Regions from separate parts of the Bradyrhizobium sp. Crot121 genome, predicted to be linked through region 1. Evidence: riboswitches for the same ligand, from Rfam matches in the RefSeq annotation. Region 1 holds a riboswitch; each other region holds the start of a gene.
What was found. A riboswitch is a leader RNA that binds a small molecule or an ion and turns the genes downstream of it on or off. The one in region 1 is predicted to bind cobalamin.
Positions count from the first base shown of each region.

Region 2: linked by a shared signal. The riboswitch ahead of AC5ZGW_RS42340 (DUF1636 family protein) and the one ahead of AC5ZGW_RS24445 (TonB-dependent receptor) in region 1 are both predicted to bind cobalamin.
Region 3: linked by a shared signal. The riboswitch ahead of AC5ZGW_RS00980 (TonB-dependent receptor plug domain-containing protein) and the one ahead of AC5ZGW_RS24445 (TonB-dependent receptor) in region 1 are both predicted to bind cobalamin.
Region 4: linked by a shared signal. The riboswitch ahead of AC5ZGW_RS29745 (ribonucleoside-diphosphate reductase subunit alpha) and the one ahead of AC5ZGW_RS24445 (TonB-dependent receptor) in region 1 are both predicted to bind cobalamin.

Region 1 is NZ_JCAMOR010000030.1:4,502-8,883, reverse strand. It holds gene AC5ZGW_RS24445 (TonB-dependent receptor) at 1-2,180, opposite strand, end outside; cobalamin riboswitch at 2,293-2,490, opposite strand; gene AC5ZGW_RS24440 (FecCD family ABC transporter permease) at 2,673-3,647, shown strand; gene AC5ZGW_RS24435 (ABC transporter ATP-binding protein) at 3,644-4,382, shown strand, end outside.
Region 2 is NZ_JCAMOR010000114.1:11,968-16,349, forward strand. It holds gene AC5ZGW_RS42325 (precorrin-2 C(20)-methyltransferase) at 1-61, opposite strand, end outside; gene AC5ZGW_RS42330 (precorrin-8X methylmutase) at 64-693, opposite strand; gene cobG (precorrin-3B synthase) at 693-1,856, opposite strand; gene AC5ZGW_RS42340 (DUF1636 family protein) at 1,954-2,325, opposite strand; cobalamin riboswitch at 2,420-2,636, opposite strand; gene AC5ZGW_RS42345 (hypothetical protein) at 2,754-2,954, opposite strand; partial or broken gene AC5ZGW_RS42350 (CobD/CbiB family cobalamin biosynthesis protein) at 3,007-3,302, opposite strand; gene AC5ZGW_RS42355 (hypothetical protein) at 3,324-3,506, opposite strand.
Region 3 is NZ_JCAMOR010000001.1:228,935-233,316, forward strand. It holds gene AC5ZGW_RS00965 (response regulator transcription factor) at 1-105, shown strand, start outside; gene AC5ZGW_RS00970 (DUF3551 domain-containing protein) at 161-409, opposite strand; gene AC5ZGW_RS00975 (hypothetical protein) at 668-1,195, opposite strand; cobalamin riboswitch at 1,429-1,629, shown strand; gene AC5ZGW_RS00980 (TonB-dependent receptor plug domain-containing protein) at 1,880-3,727, shown strand; gene cobD (threonine-phosphate decarboxylase CobD) at 3,759-4,382, opposite strand, start outside.
Region 4 is NZ_JCAMOR010000044.1:14,418-18,799, reverse strand. It holds gene AC5ZGW_RS29745 (ribonucleoside-diphosphate reductase subunit alpha) at 1-2,311, opposite strand, end outside; cobalamin riboswitch at 2,426-2,644, opposite strand; cobalamin riboswitch at 2,777-2,977, shown strand; partial or broken gene metE (5-methyltetrahydropteroyltriglutamate--homocysteine S-methyltransferase) at 3,085-4,382, shown strand, end outside.

The DNA.
Region 1 (4,382 bases):
ATGGCGTAGTCGTAATAGAGCGCATTCAGGACGTTGTTGACGCTGACCGACCAGAAGAAATGCTCATAGGCGCCGCTGAGCTTGAGGTCGATCGTCGCATCGCCCGGAATGCGCGTTTGCGTATTGGCCTGATCATTGTCCATGACGCGCGAGCTCCAGGCGCGCAGCGTGGCATCGAACACGAGATAGTTGTCCCAGACATTCCAGGTCACGCCGAGATTGCCGGTGTAGCGCGACACCAGCGGCACGTCGTTGCCGGCGAACTGTCCCTCGCGGAACACCGCGCGCGTGTAAGCCATGCCGCCGCGCAGCGACACGGTATCGCTGACGCGCAGCGAGGCCTGCGTCTCGGAGCCATAACGCCGGGTCGGATCGAGGTTGATGTTGTAGAACAGCACCGGATTGAAATGGATCTCGTTCTCGAGGTCCATGTTGTAGATGCTGGTTTGCACCTGGAAGCGGCCCGTCTTGACGCGGAAGCCGGCTTCGACGTCGTGCGAGGTCTGCGTCTTCAACTGGAAATTCTGCGGCAACGGGTTGAAGTCCGCATCGAACGCGGGTCCGGTGGACGTGCGCTCGTCGACATCGGGCGTGCGAAACGCGTGCGCGGCGCGGGCGAACACCGAGAACATTTCGGTGAAGCGATGCTCGACGCCGACATGCAGCGCGTAATTGGTCTCGCTCTGGTCGAGCGGCGTCGCCTGCGCGTCGAAGGCGAACGGCGCGTTCGGATCGTAGCGGTCGCGCGCGCTGAGCCAGGTGTTCTGCACCCGCGCGCCATAGGAGAAATCGGTGGTGGGCAAGAGGCCAACCGTGTGCTGCCAATAGCCGGCGAGCGACTGCTGCGACAGGTCGTAGGTATGGATCGGTGGCACGCCCCGGAACGCGCCGCGCTGCTGGTGGAACGTTGCATCGTAATAGTCGATGCCGGTCAGGATCGACGAGGGAATCCCGAAGATCGAATTGCTGATGCTCAGCCGCGGCGTGATCGACCAGGTCTGCAACGCGGCGTCATTGTAGGTGGATGCCGCGCTGATGAATGGCGAGGTGCCGAAGAACGCGCCTTGCGTGTCCTTCTGGCGGTAGCCGCCATCGACGATCAGGTCGACACCGTTCAGGAGCGTCTTGGTGAAGCCCGTCGTCGCGCTCGCGCCCTGCTGGTTGCCATAGTCGAACGGCGTGGCGGCGCCCTTGCGATCGGTGACGAGCTGATTGACGCCGATCGAAGGATCGACCAGCCTGCCGCCGGGAAAGCCCAGCTTCTGGTCGTCGCCGGTCACCGTCAGGAAGGCTTTCAGGTCCGGCGTCGTGTAGTTGAGATTGCCGACGCCGTTGCGCTGGTCGAGCGCATTGTTCACGCGGTAGCCGTCGGACTTGATGCCGTTGCCGTAGAACGACGCCGACCATGGTCCCGAATTCATCGCGGTCGAGATCGCGGCCATGCGCTGGTTGAAGGAGCCATAGCCGGCTTCGCCGCGGATCGAGACCGGCGGGCCGCCGACACCGGTCTTGGTGACGATGTTGATCACGCCGCCTATCGCATTGTCGCCGTAGAGCACGGCGCCGCTGTTGCCGCGGGTGATCTCGACGCGCTCGATCGAATCGAGTGGGATGGTCGACAGATCCACCTGCGCCATGTCGATGTCGTTGAGCCGTCGCCCGTTGAGCAGGAACAGCGTGTTGGCGGTGGCGAACGCGCCGAAGCCGCGCAGGTCGACCGAGGTCTTGGCGCCGTTCACGCCGCCATAGAGCGATTGAAGCTGCACGCCGGGGGCCTGCGCGATGATCTCGGCCAGAACCTGGGTCGGCGAATGCGCGATGTCGTCGGCGGTGATCACGGTCGAGGACGTCCCGACAATGCCGGCAAATTGCGGGCCGCCGCCACCGCCACCGGATGAAGCTCCGCCAGCGGCGGCGCCGCCAGCGCCCGCGCCGCCGGCCGGCTGCGCGTTGGTCGGCACCTGGCCCGGCGCGGGACGCCGGGGACCTGGAGTGCCGTCGGAAGCGGGCTTGGCACGGGTGCGGTTGTGGTCGCCGGGCGCCCTGACCTCGACCGGCGGCAATTGCTCGGAGGGCGCTTCCTGCGCCTGCGCGGCGGAAACATACAAAGCGGGCGCCAGCATGCTCGACGCGAGCAGCAGCGCGCGGCGTTGCTTGGTGGCTGTGGTAGCAGAGAACATCGGCGAGACCTCGGTATGACGTCAGTGGCACGTCACAGCGAACCAAGGCTCACCATCGCGTTTCGCGCTTCAGGTGAAGCAAATGCCTGTACTCCCCGACCGACATCGTCGCGTGTGACCACGTATGACGGCAGGTCTCCTGGCTCGCGGGTCGTTACCCTTCGTCGCCTTCCCAGGACCGAGACTCCCAGTGGCATATGACGAAGGATTCACCGCATACAGTTGCGGGGGCAGCCGCGGCTTTACGGGAAGTTTCCCGGTACCGCATTCCCTTTTGATCCCGATAGGAACCGTCGGGGCCATCTAGGATTTCGGCGGCACGTGAGTCAATCCCGGCGAAACTGCGGCTCCCTGGCTCCCATACGTTTTTTTGTTCCGGTGTCGCTTGTCTGCCACCGAATTCGCTGCAAGAAGCAGGGCGCGATGAGTGCACAGGATTTCACGATAGCGGCGGGTCTGGCCGCGCGGCGGCGGTTGGGGGCGACCGTTGCAATGATTGCGTTGGTTGCCTTGCTGATGCTGATCTCGCTCGGCACCGGCCCGGTGCGGCTGTCGCCGCTGACGGTGATCGAGGCGCTGTTCGGTGGCGGCAGCGATGTCACGCAGGTGATCGTGCGCGAGATTCGCCTGCCGCGCACCATCCTGGCGTTTGCGATCGGCGCCATCCTCGGTCTGTCAGGCGCGGCGCTGCAAGGCCTGTTGCGCAATCCCTTAGCCTCGCCCTCGCTGTTCGGCGCGCCGCAATCGGCGGCGTTCGGTGCGGTGCTGGTGATCGCGCTGGGGTTGGCTGACGTCCGCTCCTATGCGCTGCCGGTCGCCGCCATCATCGCCGCATTCGGCTCGGTCTTCGTGCTGCTCGCGATCGCAGGCCGCAATGCGGGCCTCTTGATCCTGATCCTCGCCGGGCTTGCGATCTCGAGCCTTGCGGGCGCTGCGACGGCGCTGGTGATGAACCTCGCGAGCAATCCGTTCCTGGCGCTCGAGATCGCGTTCTGGCTGCTCGGCTCGCTGGAGGACCGCAGCTTCCAGCATGTCGCGCTGGCGCTGCCGTTCATCGTCGCCGGCGCGGCCATCCTGCTGTCGCAAGCCAGCGCCTTCCGCGCGCTCACGCTCGGCGAAGAGACCGCGCAAAGCCTCGGCGTCGATGTCGGCCGCCTGCGCCTGTTCGTGATCGCAGGCGTTGCGCTCGGCGTCGGTGGCGCGGTGGCGGTCACCGGCACCATCGGCTTCATCGGCCTGGTCGCGCCGCATCTGATGCGGCCCGTCATCGGCCACGATCCGGCGCGGCTGTTGGTGCCGAGCGCGCTTGCCGGCTCGGCGCTGTTGCTCGCGGCCGACATCGCGGTGCGCATCATCCCGTCGACGTCGGACATCAAGGTGGGCGTGTTGACCTCGATCATCGGCGTGCCGTTCTTCCTCTATCTCATCATGCGCGAGCGTCGCGCGCTCGGCGGAGGCGTCGCATGACGGCGCTTGTTGTAGAACACCTCAACGTCGTGCTCGCCGGCCGCCGCGTGCTCAACGATGTGTCGCTGCAACTCGCCTCCGGTCATCTCGTCGCGCTGGTCGGTCCGAACGGCGCCGGCAAAACCACGCTGCTGCGCGCGCTCGCCGGCCTCATTCCCTCCGACGGCGTCATCAAGGTGGGAGGCGAGGCGCTTGCCGCGCTGCCGCTGCGCGAACGGGCCAAGCGCTTCGGCTATCTTCCGCAAGGGCACATGGTGCATTGGCCGCTGCCGGCGCGCGACATCGTCGCGCTCGGCCGCTATCCGCATGGCGCGACCGATCCGGCGCGGCTGTCCCCGCGCGACACTGAGGCGGTGGTGCGGGCGATGCAGGCGGCCGATGTCATGGAGTTCGCGAAGCGGCGTGTCACCGAGCTTTCCGGCGGCGAGCGCAGCCGCGTTGCGCTGGCGCGCGTGTTCGCGGTGGAGGCGCCGATCATCCTGGCGGACGAGCCGACCGCCTCGCTCGATCCGCGCCACCAGATCGACGTCATGAAGGGTTTGCGTGCCGCAGCCGATCAGGGCGTGCTGGTGATCGTGGTGACGCACGACCTTGGCCTTGCCGCGCGCTTTGCCGACCATGCGCTGGTGCTGGCGCAGGGCCGCCTCGCATCGCAGGGCGCGCCGGCGGATGCGCTCTCGGAAACGGTCATGGCCGATGTGTTCCGCGTCAGCGCCTTCCGCGCCGAGCATCAGC
Region 2 (4,382 bases), on a different contig from region 1:
CGCGCACGCTCATCAAGTCCGGATTGCCTGGCCCGAGGCCGCAGCAAATGATGCGCCCCATCGCTATTCGCTCCGGCTCGCGAGCGCGTTCACGGCGGCGACGGTGATCGCCGAGCCGCCGAGGCGTCCTTCAATTGTCAGGGCGGGCGCCGGCGGATCGGCCATCAGCGCGGCCTTGGATTCAGCCGCGCCGACGAAGCCGACCGGACAGCCAATGATTGCAGCCGGCCTCGGGCAATCGCGATCCTCCAGCATGTTGAGGAGGTGAAACAGCGCGGTGGGCGCGTTGCCGATCGCGACAAGGGCGCCATCGAGGTGCGGTCGCCACAGTTCCAGTGCCGCGGCCGAACGGGTATCGCGCATGGATTGTGCCAGTACGTGAACGGCGGGGTCGCCGAGCGTGCAGACGATGGCATTGACCGCCGGCAACCGCGCGCGTGTAATCCCCTCGGACACCATACGCGTGTCGCAAAGTACGGGCGCGCCGGCCTGCAGCGCATCCCGCGCCGCCGCCACCATGCCGGGCGTGAAACGGATATGGGCCTCGAGCCCTACCATGCCGGCGGCATGGATCATGCGCACGACCACCTGTTCTTCATCGGGCGTGAAGCGCGTCAAGTCCGCCTCGGCGCGGATGGTGGCAAAGGACTGTCGATAGATCGCTGCACCGTCGGTTTCATAAATGTGCGGCATCAGCGTCCTCCCGCCAGCATGGAGGGATTTTCGATGATGACGCCGTGGCTCAAGCCACGCATAACTGGCGCGGCGCGCGGCGAGCCGTCGCGGATGAGATCGAATCCGGCGCTGGTCGCAACCAGCGTGATCGCGGTCGCCCCGGAATGCGCGCAGCCCTTGGCGCAGCCCGAAACGTGGAGGCGCGCGTCCGCGGCGATGTGCGGCGCAAGCGCGGCAGCCAGCGTGCGGGTATCGGCAAGAGCCTCGCGGCAGCGCGGCGCGCCGCTGCAAGCGATGACGCGAAGCGCTGGGTCATCGGCCTCGGTGATGAGGTCCGCACCGCGCGGCATCGTGCGTGCTCCCTCAGCAAGAATCATCCGCCACGGTGTCATACGCAACCCTTGCGCATCTGCGGCAATAAGCCGAAGCGCCGAATGGGGCAGTTGCCCGAATGCGACGCCGACCATCGCACCCAGCGGACAAAGACCGGGACGAGGCACAGCGATCGTCGGTGCGGGCTCGGTCCTACCGAGCAGTGCATCCGGCAATCTCGCGCCGGCCATGATGTGGGCGGCCATGCGCCCTCGCCTGCCGCTGGTGCCGCCTGAGGTAATGAACCATTCGGCAAGCGCGACTGCAACGCTCACAGCGTCGCCGCGCGTAACGGAGCGACCAAACTCAGCGCCATCGGCGCGCACCAAAAGGCCGCCCGCGCGGCCACGCTCGATCCGAATGTCCGCGGATGCGCCAGCAAGCACCCGTTCCTTGCCGTCATCGACAGCGAAGCCAAATTTGGTCGGAAGAGCTAGCCCACTGCCGGCAAGGGCCTGCTCCAGTTCGGCTGCGAGCGAACGCGTGTCATCGCCTATGCCCCAGAACGGTGTCACCAGGATGTTGCGATGCGACTCGGCCTCCGGATCATGGTCAAGCAGCTTCAATTGGGCGAGACCGTCGAGCAGAGACAAGTGTCCCTGATCACTCACGCCTCTGATCTGGAAGTTGGCCCGGCTGGTCAAGTCGATCAAGCCGTTGCCGTAACACTCTGCCAGATCAGCCAGCCCTGCCGCCTGTGCCGCATCGAGCCTTCCGCCATAGGGGCGCACGCGGACCACGAGCCCGTCGCCTGACTGCATCGGCCGCAACGCGCCAGGGCACCAGCCCTTGATAGCGACCGTACTCATGACGCCTCGCGCGGCGCAGCCGCGATCGAATTTCGGCGCGTCTTCCAGAGTGATGCCAAGCCAGTGACGACCGTGACAGGGACTTTTGCGAGCGTGTTCATTCCGCGGCTTCTGGCAGGGCGGCGATAGGTGGAATGCGAGCGAGCGATTGTTTGCGGAAGATCTCCGGCCGGCTGCGCCATGGCACGATGCCATCGGGTGCCGCCGCGTAAGCTGACGCGCCGGCAATCACGTCGTGCGCGTTGCCATCGGACAAGCGACCGTAGACATAGGACCACCGTCCCGGCGCGCTGAGCGCGACCGAGCAGCCCTGGTTACAGGCGGACAGGCATTCGACGGGAACGACGACGCCGTCAGGCACGCCCGCGTCGAGAATAGCGGCATGCAGGCGCGCACCGGGCGTAATCTCGCCTTCCCCGAGCGTCTGGCCCGGGCGGCATGTGATGCAAACGTGAAGAGTGACGATCATCGCCCCTTCCTGAATTGACGGCGGGAAGCGATGAGGTGCACGAACCGTCCTTGAGGAGGCTTCGCTTTCCCCGTCGCGGAACACCCCGTCCGCCGGTCTCAACGTTGCGCTGGCAGGTCTCCCGGCTTGCGGAGCAGGGTCTTTCCCTTCGATCCCCGCCTTCCCGATCCCCAGGGGATCAGTGGCTTCGGGCATCTCTCCGGTCACGGTCGCGGGGGCGGCTGCTTTTCAGGCCAAGCCGTTTGGCTCGAGCCCTATCGCATTCCCTCTTCGCCTGTCGCAGAACAGGCACCAACGCGGGCCGACCATTTGCTCTGGGCCGCAACTTGTCAAGCCAAAGGGACCACGCCGGATGATGTCCGAACCAGATGCCGCCGAGGACGGGGACATCGTCGCGCCCGAGGGCTCCACCGACGCCCGCCACGCCATCAAAATGGCGAAAAAGGAGATGGTCCGCGAAAGATCAGGGCGACCAAGGACGGCGAAGAGGGACTGATCGGGCGCAGGTGATAAGCCAGGGCTAGCTCGGTAAAGCTTTCGTCGATCACTAGACGGCCGACACGCGGCAGGATCGAAAGAAGTTCACTCTGATCATGATGCTTTCCGTCGGGATCGTTCGGGTTGACCACGATCGCGAGCTCAGCCCTCGCGAGCGCCTCGAGTTCCCGCCGCGATGGTCTCGTGATACGCTCGCGGACCGCTGAGCCGCTCGCCGAGCGCTCCAGCTATGGCGGCTTCGAGCCAGCCGGCATTAATCGAGCGGCGCCGGTTCGCATCGCGCATCATGCATGACCACCCTGCGAAGACCGGGGCGCGCAGCACGAAGAGAACAGCGGTCAGGCGAGCTGGAATGAAGTTTGCCACATCATCGATGCGCGCGCCGCAGCCCAACCAAGAGCTTCGTGTCGCGGCGTATGATGGCCGATCATAGAGTCCAGTGCGTTGATCGCCTTGTAGCCGGCAATGCCAGGTACCCCACCCCGACCAAGCCGGGATTTCTACTTCAGCAAATATGCGCCTGCGAATTGTTCGGCCATCACCGCACGTTCTTCTTCAGTTTGACCCAAATGCGACATCGACCCGTGATGGTCCTTCGCATCCAGCGTATGATGGTCATTTCGATTTAGCACCTCCTCCATCCCTGCCGGATCAGGCTGCGTTGTCTCGTCGAGGATCGGCATGGGCATTTCGGTGGCAGGGCCTGGCGCGGCGAACGCTAAACTAGTCACAACCGATAGCGGAATGCCGAGTTGCACTCGGGGGAAGCTCCCTTCGAGGGCGTGATCGCGGCCTCGTGGGAGGGCCGCTACAGGTCACCTCCGCGGCCGAAGTCTCTCCGCGAAATCATGAAGCAAAAGGAAAGCAATGAGCGCGATTGACCACTGGTGAGTCGTGCGACATACGGATCTTTCTTTACAGGCGTCTCTGGTTGCTCAAATATCTTCTGCGGTGGGTCAGATATCCCCCTCCACATCTGTCACAGATAGGGAGGCTCTTCTATGATCCTATTCAGGATAGTCTTCGCAGTAAGCGCTATCTTGCTAACCAGGGATGCATTTGCGGAGCCGGGGAATCTGGATCGGGACAGCCCCATTTCGCTTTGGGTCGCCAGCAGACTGCACCGATCTGGGAATGACATACGTGAGGAGTGATTCAAAAGGGGACGGTGACAAATGCTGGACTGGAACGAAAGTGTATTGTTCAGGTTATCCCGCCCCTGAAGTTGCATTCATCGGTTATGATGCTTGTGACGGTTTTCAATGTCATCGAACGATGTGCGGTAGCAATCCCAGTCCGGGTCGGAGGGTAATCGCAAGTGAGTCTTGGTACTTCTGTCCTGCCTGCGGCAGTGCAAATATTAGAAGGATCTTGAGATTGAACAAAGTTCCTAACGCACAGATTGCGGGTGCTTGTCCGTGGCGATATTTCTAGGTTCGTGATCATTGGGCAGTGCGTAGGCGCAGTCAGCGCACATGATCGCCCGCTTGTCGCCGATGCAGGTCCGATCCTTGCCGCCGTTGTGCTTGCAATCGCGGCATTTGAATAGGTAGTCACCT
Region 3 (4,382 bases), on a different contig from region 1:
AAGACTGTCGAAACCCATCGGGCGTCCGCCATGCGCAAGCTTGGCATGTCATCCACAGCCGAGCTGGTTCGCTATGCGATTCGCAAGAAGCTGGTTGCGCCCTGAGGCGCAGACAATTCGAGCGGCAGTCGTCGCGCCGGGTTACGCAGCGAGTATTGGATCATTGGCTGGAGTTCACACGGCCCCGCCGGTGATATCGCCCGAATGCCACGCGCGGATTGACGGCGCATATGGCCCCTCGCCCCGACGCCGCGGCCATACATGCCGCCCGCGTGCGGAAGGAGCAATCTCCCGGAATCCCAGTGGTTCGAGATTGCAGGCAATAGGGATAGTCCCGTGCCGTAGCGGGACCAGCTTCGGCAATCCAGATCAAGCCGGCCGCAGATAAGAGTGCCATCAGGTAGCGCATGAGATCACCTCGCTCATTGAGGATATCTCCATAGTGCCGAAGGAGGACGCGCCTGAAAATACATGATTCCCCGGGGGCGAGCTTGACAAGATTCCCTAGAGCGCGCCGATCACGATCGCGCCACCGAATTCTGAAGCCACGACGCGGGTGTCGAGAACAGGCATTACGGGTCCAGACCTTCCGTAGGATGGGTGGAGTCCCATGCTTTTCAAAGATCTCGATGGCAGCGAAGCTGTCACCAACTCGATCAGCGCAGATTCACGCCCCTCGTGCATCGCGGATTGCCTGGGCGACTTTCGTCGCCTGCGACACCCGTCCGATTCGCGCGCCCGTGACGATCTTTTTTCGGCGCGTGCTCAAGCGCGGCACCATGCCTTCGTTGGCGGTCGATCCGGCGGAGGGATAGGGAATGAAGTCCGCGGCCCGACGCAGCGCGAGAGCCTTTCGAGCCGCTTCGACATTGGCGGTGCGAGCTGCCAAATTGTGAAGACGCCTGAGCTCGCTGTTCACCCGCTTCAGTGCCGCGGCAAAGACCTGCTTGCGTTGTGATGGACGATCGGCAGTTCCGGGGAAGTTCGCGCCGCGAGGCTGGCCTTTCCCGCGCGTCTCTCGCCGCTTTTGTCGGCCGAGCGTTCGCTCCTTGTCGCGCATCTTGCGCAAGCGGGATCGCATGTCCGCAAGATCAGCCGGCTCGACGTCATAGATGGCGGGATGATGCGTGAGGCGGATCGTCTCGTATTCGTCGTGACTGAGGAGGCTGCGTTCGAGTTTGCATGGGACCGACATTTCCTGTTCCTCCGTTGAATCTGTCGATGCTCACATGAACGGTATCATCCAAGTTTAGCGACGCGTGTGGGTGGCATGTGATGCTCGCATAAGGCTGTAGGATTTGCCATCTGCCGTCCCTTCGCCTGTCAGCAACTTTCTGTGTTCGTCATTCAGGTCGCCGCTATCAGCGATCCGCAAAAATGCTGTTGGGTTCTGATCGTTATCGATTTGAGTTTTGCTCCGCCTTGTGCTTCTTTGCACGCGTCATCGGTGCCCTTTGTAGGGTGAAACGGGAACGCGGTGCGGGAATCTTCCCCAATGCCGCGGCTGCCCCCGCAACTGTAAGCGGACTATTTGCGATCCGGATGCCACTGGGCCTGCCAAGCAGGTTTGGGAAGGCGGATCGCGAGACGACCGCAAGCCAGGAGACCGGCCGTTGACGGGTATCAACTCGTTCGACGGTGGGTCGGCGGAAGGGCATTAATGAACTTGCGGCGTTTTCTTGCCGGGTGTGCGGCCGTTGCTGCGTGCGGTCACACTGGCGCCATGGCCCAATCGGGTCCCGAACAGCTTCCTGCTGTTGTCATCAATCCGGAGGTCCGGTCCAAGCCGGCCCCGAGGAATAGGCAAAGGTCTTCAACGACCCATCCTGCGCGCCCGGCGCCCGGTAACGAGGCGCCGGCCGCGACTCCCGAAGTGGTCGTGACTCCCGACCGTACACTGGAGCCGGCGAGCCGGACCGGAAGCTCGGTCAGCGTGGTCACGCACGAAATGCTCGCGACCAGCAATCCGACCTCGCTCGTCGATGCGCTGCGGACCGTGCCGGGACTCGATATCACCGAAAGCGGCGGACCAGGCGCGACGACCAATGTGCGCTTGCGCGGCGCCAATACCGGCCAGGCGCTGGTCATGATCGATGGCATCAGGGTCAACGATCCGACCGCCGCCAGCGGCGACTTCGATTTCGCGATGTTCGCCCCGGGCGCGATCCAGCGGATCGAGGTGCTGAAAGGACCGCAGAGCGCGCTCTACGGATCTGACGCGATCGGCGGCGTCGTCAACATCATCACCAAGAAGGGCACCGGTCCGGCACAACTCGACGTCAGCACCGAGGGCGGAAGCTACGGCACTCCGAGCACCAGCGCAGCGCTGACCGGAACCTCTGGGCCGTGGTCCTACGCGTTCACGGGAAGCGGGCAGCACAGCAACGGCTTTTCACGCTACGGCTATCGCATCCCCGCGCTCGAAGCCAAGTATGGCCCGCTCGAGCGCGATGGCTTCGACCGCGTCGGCGGTTCGGCACGCGTCGGCTACGATTCCGGCGAAGGCGTACGCCTGGAGACGGGCATGCTGGCCTCATTCACGCGGTCCGCCTATGATCAGGCCTCCGGAACGTTCCCGGACACGCCGTCGAGCGCGACGCGCCTGCTCGAACAGGTCTGGGGACGTGCGTCGTTCGACACGTTCGGCGGCATTCTCACCCATAGCGTGAGCGCATTTGAGACGCATATCGACCGCTCGTTCGACGACGTCACCTACAAGATCAACAAGCTGCCGCAGAACACGACATCCATCCTCTCCAATTTCGTCGGCGACAGCACGGGCCTGGAATATCAGGGCAACCTGAAGGTCGGCCCGCTGGGATCGCTCATCGTCGGATCCCGTGTGCAGCATGAAACGGCGAGCACCTCCACCACCAACCTATTGCCGATTCCTGGAGCGTCGACGCCACAGCTCGCAGGCACGCAAGACACCAATTCAGTGTTTGCGCTCTGGCAACTGCCGATCGGCGAGCGGCTCAACATCACGATGGGCGGCCGGGTTGACGACGTCGTCGATGTGGCACGGTTCGAGACATGGCGAACCACCGCGGCTTACACGATCGCCGAGACCGGCACCAAGCTGCATGCGAGCGCCGGGACAGGCGCCAAGGCCCCGACGCTCTATCAGCTCTATGCGCCGACCTATGGCAATTCCGCGCTCAGTCCCGAGGAGAGCTTCGGCTACGATGCCGGCATCGACCAAAGCCTGTTCGGAGGCCGCGTTGTGGTTTCGCTGACAGGCTTCGGCAACAGGTTCAGCAACCTGATCGACTTTGTGACCGATCCGGCGCACCCGCTCGGGCACTACGTCAACGTCTCGCGTGCCGAAACCGACGGACTGGAACTAGGGGTCAACGTCGATATCCTGCCGGGCTACCTGAAATTCAACGCCGCCTATACCTATCTGCAGGCTAAGGATCTCTCGACCGGCCTGACGCTGGCGCGCCGGCCGGAAAACCTGGCGAGATTCTCGTTCCCGATCACACCGATCGAGGGCTGGCTGATCGAGCCACGCGTGCTCGCGGTATCCACGCGCTACAGCGGTTCAAACGAGACGCTACCACTCGCCCCTTACGTCCGCGTCGACCTCTACACCGAATACAAGATCGATGAGACCTGGAAGGTGTACTTGCGCGGCGAGAACATTTTCAATGAGCACTATCAGGAAGTGTACAACTATGGCACGACCGGACCTGCGGCTTACGCCGGGTTCAGTGCCCACTGGTGAAGCGGATGTGATGATGCGCGCGCGGGGTGCGCTATTTGACCGAACCAAGCGCGCTGGCCAGGCGATCGAGACCATCGTCCGACGCAAGGCCAAATCGCAGCCATTCGCGTGCGCCGTTAAAGCTCCGGCACCAGATGTGGCGTCGGGCCAATTCGGTGTGCAACGTCGGAGCATCGGGATGGGAGGCAAGGCGAAAGAGCGTCGTCCCTCGGACGAACTGAAGGCCCGCCGCTGTCAGGACCTGATCCAGCTTGCTCGACTGCCGAGCGAGCTTCGCACGCATCGCATCAGCCCAGGATCGATCCCGCAGAGCGGCCGTGCCCACGCAAAGCGCCGGCCCGGAGACCGACCATGGACCCAGCGCCGCGGAGATACGTTCGACGATGTCGCGTCGGCCGATCACGAAGCCAAGGCGAAGTCCGGCGAGCCCATAGAATTTGCCGAAGGAGCGCAGTACGAGAATGGGGAGATCGGCGCTCATCGCGGCAGCACTGATGCCGGGATCGACATCGGCAAAGGCCTCATCGATAACCAGCCAGCCTCCGCGACGATCGAGCCGTTCGGCAACCTGCCGAAGCGCCCTGCGGTCCGCGATACGTCCATCCGGATTGTTGGGGTTGACGACGACAGCGTGAATGGCGCGGTCAGGCAGCGC
Region 4 (4,382 bases), on a different contig from region 1:
GCGCGATCGCCATCACATTGGAGTTGCGCATGCCGACCGTCTTGACGCGCTCGCGCAGGCCGTCCCAGTCCAATGTGCGCGAGCGGTCCATCGCGACGTCACCGCGCGCTTCCGCCAGCAGCTCGATCGAATCGATCGGCAGGATGCCCCGGCTCCACAGCGATCCCTCGAACGACGGGTAACGACCGCGCTCGGCGGCGAGATCGACGGAAGCCGAGATCGCGTGATAAGCGATCGCCTCCATGCTGGTATCGGCGAAGGCGACAGCCGCGTCGGACGCAAGCGGGATCCGCAGCACGTGCAGCGCATCCTGCAATCCCATCAACCCGAGGCCGACCGGCCGATGCCGCAGGTTCGAGCGCCGCGCCTCGGGAATGGTGTAGAAATTGATGTCGATGACATTGTCGAGCATCCGCATCGCGGTCGCGACCGTCCGCTTCAGCCTGGCCGTATCGAGCCCGCGCTCGCCGACGTGATTGAGCAGGTTGATCGAGCCGAGATTGCAGACCGCAGTCTCCTCATCCGAAGTGTTGAGCGTGATCTCGGTGCAGAGATTGGAGGAATGGATCACGCCGGCGTGGCGCTGCGGCGAACGCAAATTGCAGGGGTCCTTGAAGGTGATCCAGGGATGTCCGGTCTCGAACAGCATGGTCAGCATCTTGCGCCAGAGATCGACGGCACGGATCTTCTTGGATACCCGCATCTCGGCGCGCGCGGCCTTGTCTTCGTAGAAAGCGTAACGCTCGGCAAAGGCCTTGCCGTAGAGATCGTGCAGATCGGGCGTCTCGTCCGGCGAGAACAGCGTCCATTCGCCGTCGGCCTCGACGCGCTGCATGAAGAGATCAGGCACCCAGTTGGCGGTATTCATGTCGTGGGTGCGGCGGCGGTCGTCGCCGGTGTTCTTGCGCAGGTCGAGGAATTCTTCGACGTCGATATGCCAGGTCTCGATATAGGCACAGACCGCGCCCTTGCGTTTTCCGCCCTGGTTGACGGCAATCGCGGTGTCGTTGGCGACTTTAAGGAACGGCACGACGCCCTGGCTCTCGCCATTGGTGCCCTTGATATGGGCGCCCAGCCCGCGCACCCGCGTCCAGTCATTGCCGAGGCCGCCGGAATACTTGGCGAGCAGCGCATTGTCCTTGATCGACTTGAAGATGCCGTCGAGATCGTCAGGAACGGTGGTGAGGAAGCAGGACGACAATTGCGGCCGCAGCGTGCCGGAATTGAAGAGCGTCGGCGTCGACGCCATGAAGTCGAAGGAGGACAGGAGATTGTAGAACTCGATCGCGCGCGCCTCCCGATCGATCTCGCGCAGTGCAAGCCCCATGGCGACGCGCATGAAGAACGCTTGCGGCAATTCAATCCGGTGGCCGCGGACATGCAGGAAATAGCGATCATAAAGCGTCTGCAGCCCTAAGAACTGGAACGCAAGATCGCGCTCCGGCTTCAGTGCCGCGGCCAGCTTGTTCAGGTCGAAGCGGCCGAGTTCGGGATCGAGCAATTCGGCCCTGATGCCGGTCTTGATACAGGCCGGAAAATATTCGCCATAGCGCACCGCCATGTCCGCCTGCGACGCTGTCGTTGGCGCGCCCTGCACGAAGGACAGCACTTCAGTGCGGAGCTTGTCGAGCAAGAGGCGCGCGCTGACATAGGCGTAGTTCGGCTCCTGCTCGACCAGCGTACGCGCTGCCATCACGCTGGCGAGCGCGAGTTCCTCCTGGCTGATGCCGTCATAGAGATTGCGCTGGATTTCCGCGACGACAGGCGCAGCGTCGACACCGTCGAGCCCGGCGCAGGCCTCGCCGACGATCATCGCCAGCCGCGCATGGTCGAGCGGCACCTTGCTGCCGTCCGCGAGCGTGACGTGGACGATTGGCCCGCTCGATGCCGTTGCGGATTTAGTTGCCTGCTGTTCGGCGCGCTGCCGCGCCCGCTCCTCGCGATAGAGCACATAGGCGCGCGCCACCTTGTGATGGCCGCTGCGCATCAATGCCAGTTCAACCTGGTCCTGGATGTCCTCGATATGAAAGGTGCGGCCTTCGCTCATCCGGCGCGACAGCGCGCCGACGACTTCGGCGGTCAATTCCTCGACCGCTTCGTGCACGCGGCGCGACGCAGCCGCCGTATTCCCCTCGACCGCAAGGAAGGCCTTGGTCATCGCCACCGAGATCTTCCCGGCATCGAATTGCGACACCGTGCCATTGCGGCGGATCACCTGCATCGGCAGCCGTGCTTCCGGCGCCGCGATTGATTCGGGGCGCAGGTGGATGAGAGGTGACGCGGTGGTTTCGCGATCGAGAGAGAGTGACATCTTGCAGACCCCGTGATGTTGCTGGGGCCGGATGCCAGAGGCGACGCTGCGTGATGATGCCGGCGGCGTACCGGCATGAGCCTGCAAGCGGCCGCCGGGACACCCCGCCCGTGGACGTTATTTGCTGTCACGGCAGGTCTCCTGGCTCGCAGGTCGGCGTCACTCCCCGTCTTCCCAATGCGATGCCGCATCAGTGACGTCTAAAATCGGGAGCAACTCACTGCTTACAGTTGCGGGGGCAGCGCTGGATTCTCGCGAGAAACGCGCGATCACCAGCTTCCCTCTTAGCCACCATTCCTTGCGTCATGATGGACCGTGACAGCTACATCTGGTGCGATTTGGAGAATGCTGTCAATGGCACGTATGGGCGAAGCGCAAAAATTCCGGTCCATGCCGTTGGCGCTGTGAACAACCGGCTCCACGCGCACGTGATGTCAGCCGAGTTGACGTTCGCGCGATCTTGCCGGTAAGTGAACGCGTCGTGGTTCTTCGGAGAGATCTTTTCCGGAGCTAAGAGGGAAGCCGGTGTAAAGCCGGAGCTGCCCCCGCAACTGTAAGCGGCGAGCCGCGGTCCACAATTGCCACTGAAGCCTGCAAAGCTTCGGGAAGGCCGGACCACAGCAACGACCCGCGAGCCAGGAGACCTGCCTCGACAACATACACGTCCTCGGGCGGGGTGTCCCGGTGGTGCGGTTGCGATTCCGTGCGCACCTCGCGCAGGGAATCCAGACGTGTCACTACGGCCTTTGCCCCCAACTCATGGGGTTAAGCCAATGTCTTCCACTTCACTTGTTGTTGCGTCCCTCGGCACGCCGCGGATCGGTCCGCGGCGTGAACTGAAATTCGCGCTGGAACGCTTCTGGTCCGGCGCATCAGACGAAAAGACGCTGATCGAAACCGGCGTCGGGCTGCGCGCGGCCAATTGGGCGCGGCAAAAGAAACTCGGTATCACCGTGATCCCGTCGAACGATTTCTCGTTCTACGATCAGGTGCTCGACACCTGCGCAATGGTCGGCGCTATCCCAGAAAGCTATGGCTGGACCGGCGGCGCGGTGCCGCTTGCGACCTACTTCGCGATGGCGCGTGGCGCCAAGGCCGACGCGCATGACGAGGCCTGCGGACATGCCCATCACGCACATGGCGTGGCGGCGCTCGAAATGACGAAATGGTTCGACACCAACTATCACTACATGGTGCCGGAGCTTCGCAAGAACCAGTATTTTGCACTCTCATCACGCAAGCCGATCGAAGAGTATGAGGAGGCGAAGGCGCTGGGTTATCAGACCCGCCCCGTGCTGGTCGGCCCAGTCACGTTCCTGAAACTGGCCAAGTCCAAGGAACCGCATTTCGCCACGCTGTCGCTGCTCGACAGGCTCCTGCCGGTCTATATCGAACTATTGCGCGAACTCGCTGCCCGCGGTGCGGAATGGGTACAGATCGACGAGCCCTGTCTCGTGCTTGATCTGGACGCCGCCGCTCAGCAAGCCCTACGGCGCGCCTATTCCGAAATCGCCAAAGCGGTGCCGGACATCAGGATCATGCTGGCGACCTATTTCGGCGGGCTCGGCGGCAATCGTGCGGTCGCGTTTGATCTTCCGGTCGCCGGCCTGCATCTCGATCTCGTGCGCGCGCCCCAGCAGCTCGGCGATCTCATCGACGTTCCGAAAGAACGGGTGCTGTCGCTCGGCGTGATCGACGGCCGCAACGTCTGGCGCGCAGATCTGAGCCGGATCCTCGATCAGCTTGGGCCCGTCGTCGCAAAGCTCGGCAAGGAGCGCATTCAGATCGCGCCATCCTGCTCGCTGCTTCATGTACCCATCGATCTCGCCCTGGAAACCAAGCTCGATCCCGAGGTGAAGACCTGGCTTTCATTCTCGGTGCAGAAGCTCGAAGAGCTTGCCGCGCTGGGCGCGGCGCTTGGAAGTGGCCGGGCCCCTGCGTCCGAAGCGATCCGAGCGTCCGATGCCGCCGCGGCCGCGCGCAAGACCTCACCGCGGATTCACGATGCCAAGGTTGCCCAGCGTCTCGCCGCCATCGATGGCGGCATGCGCCATCGTGCCAGCCGGTTCGC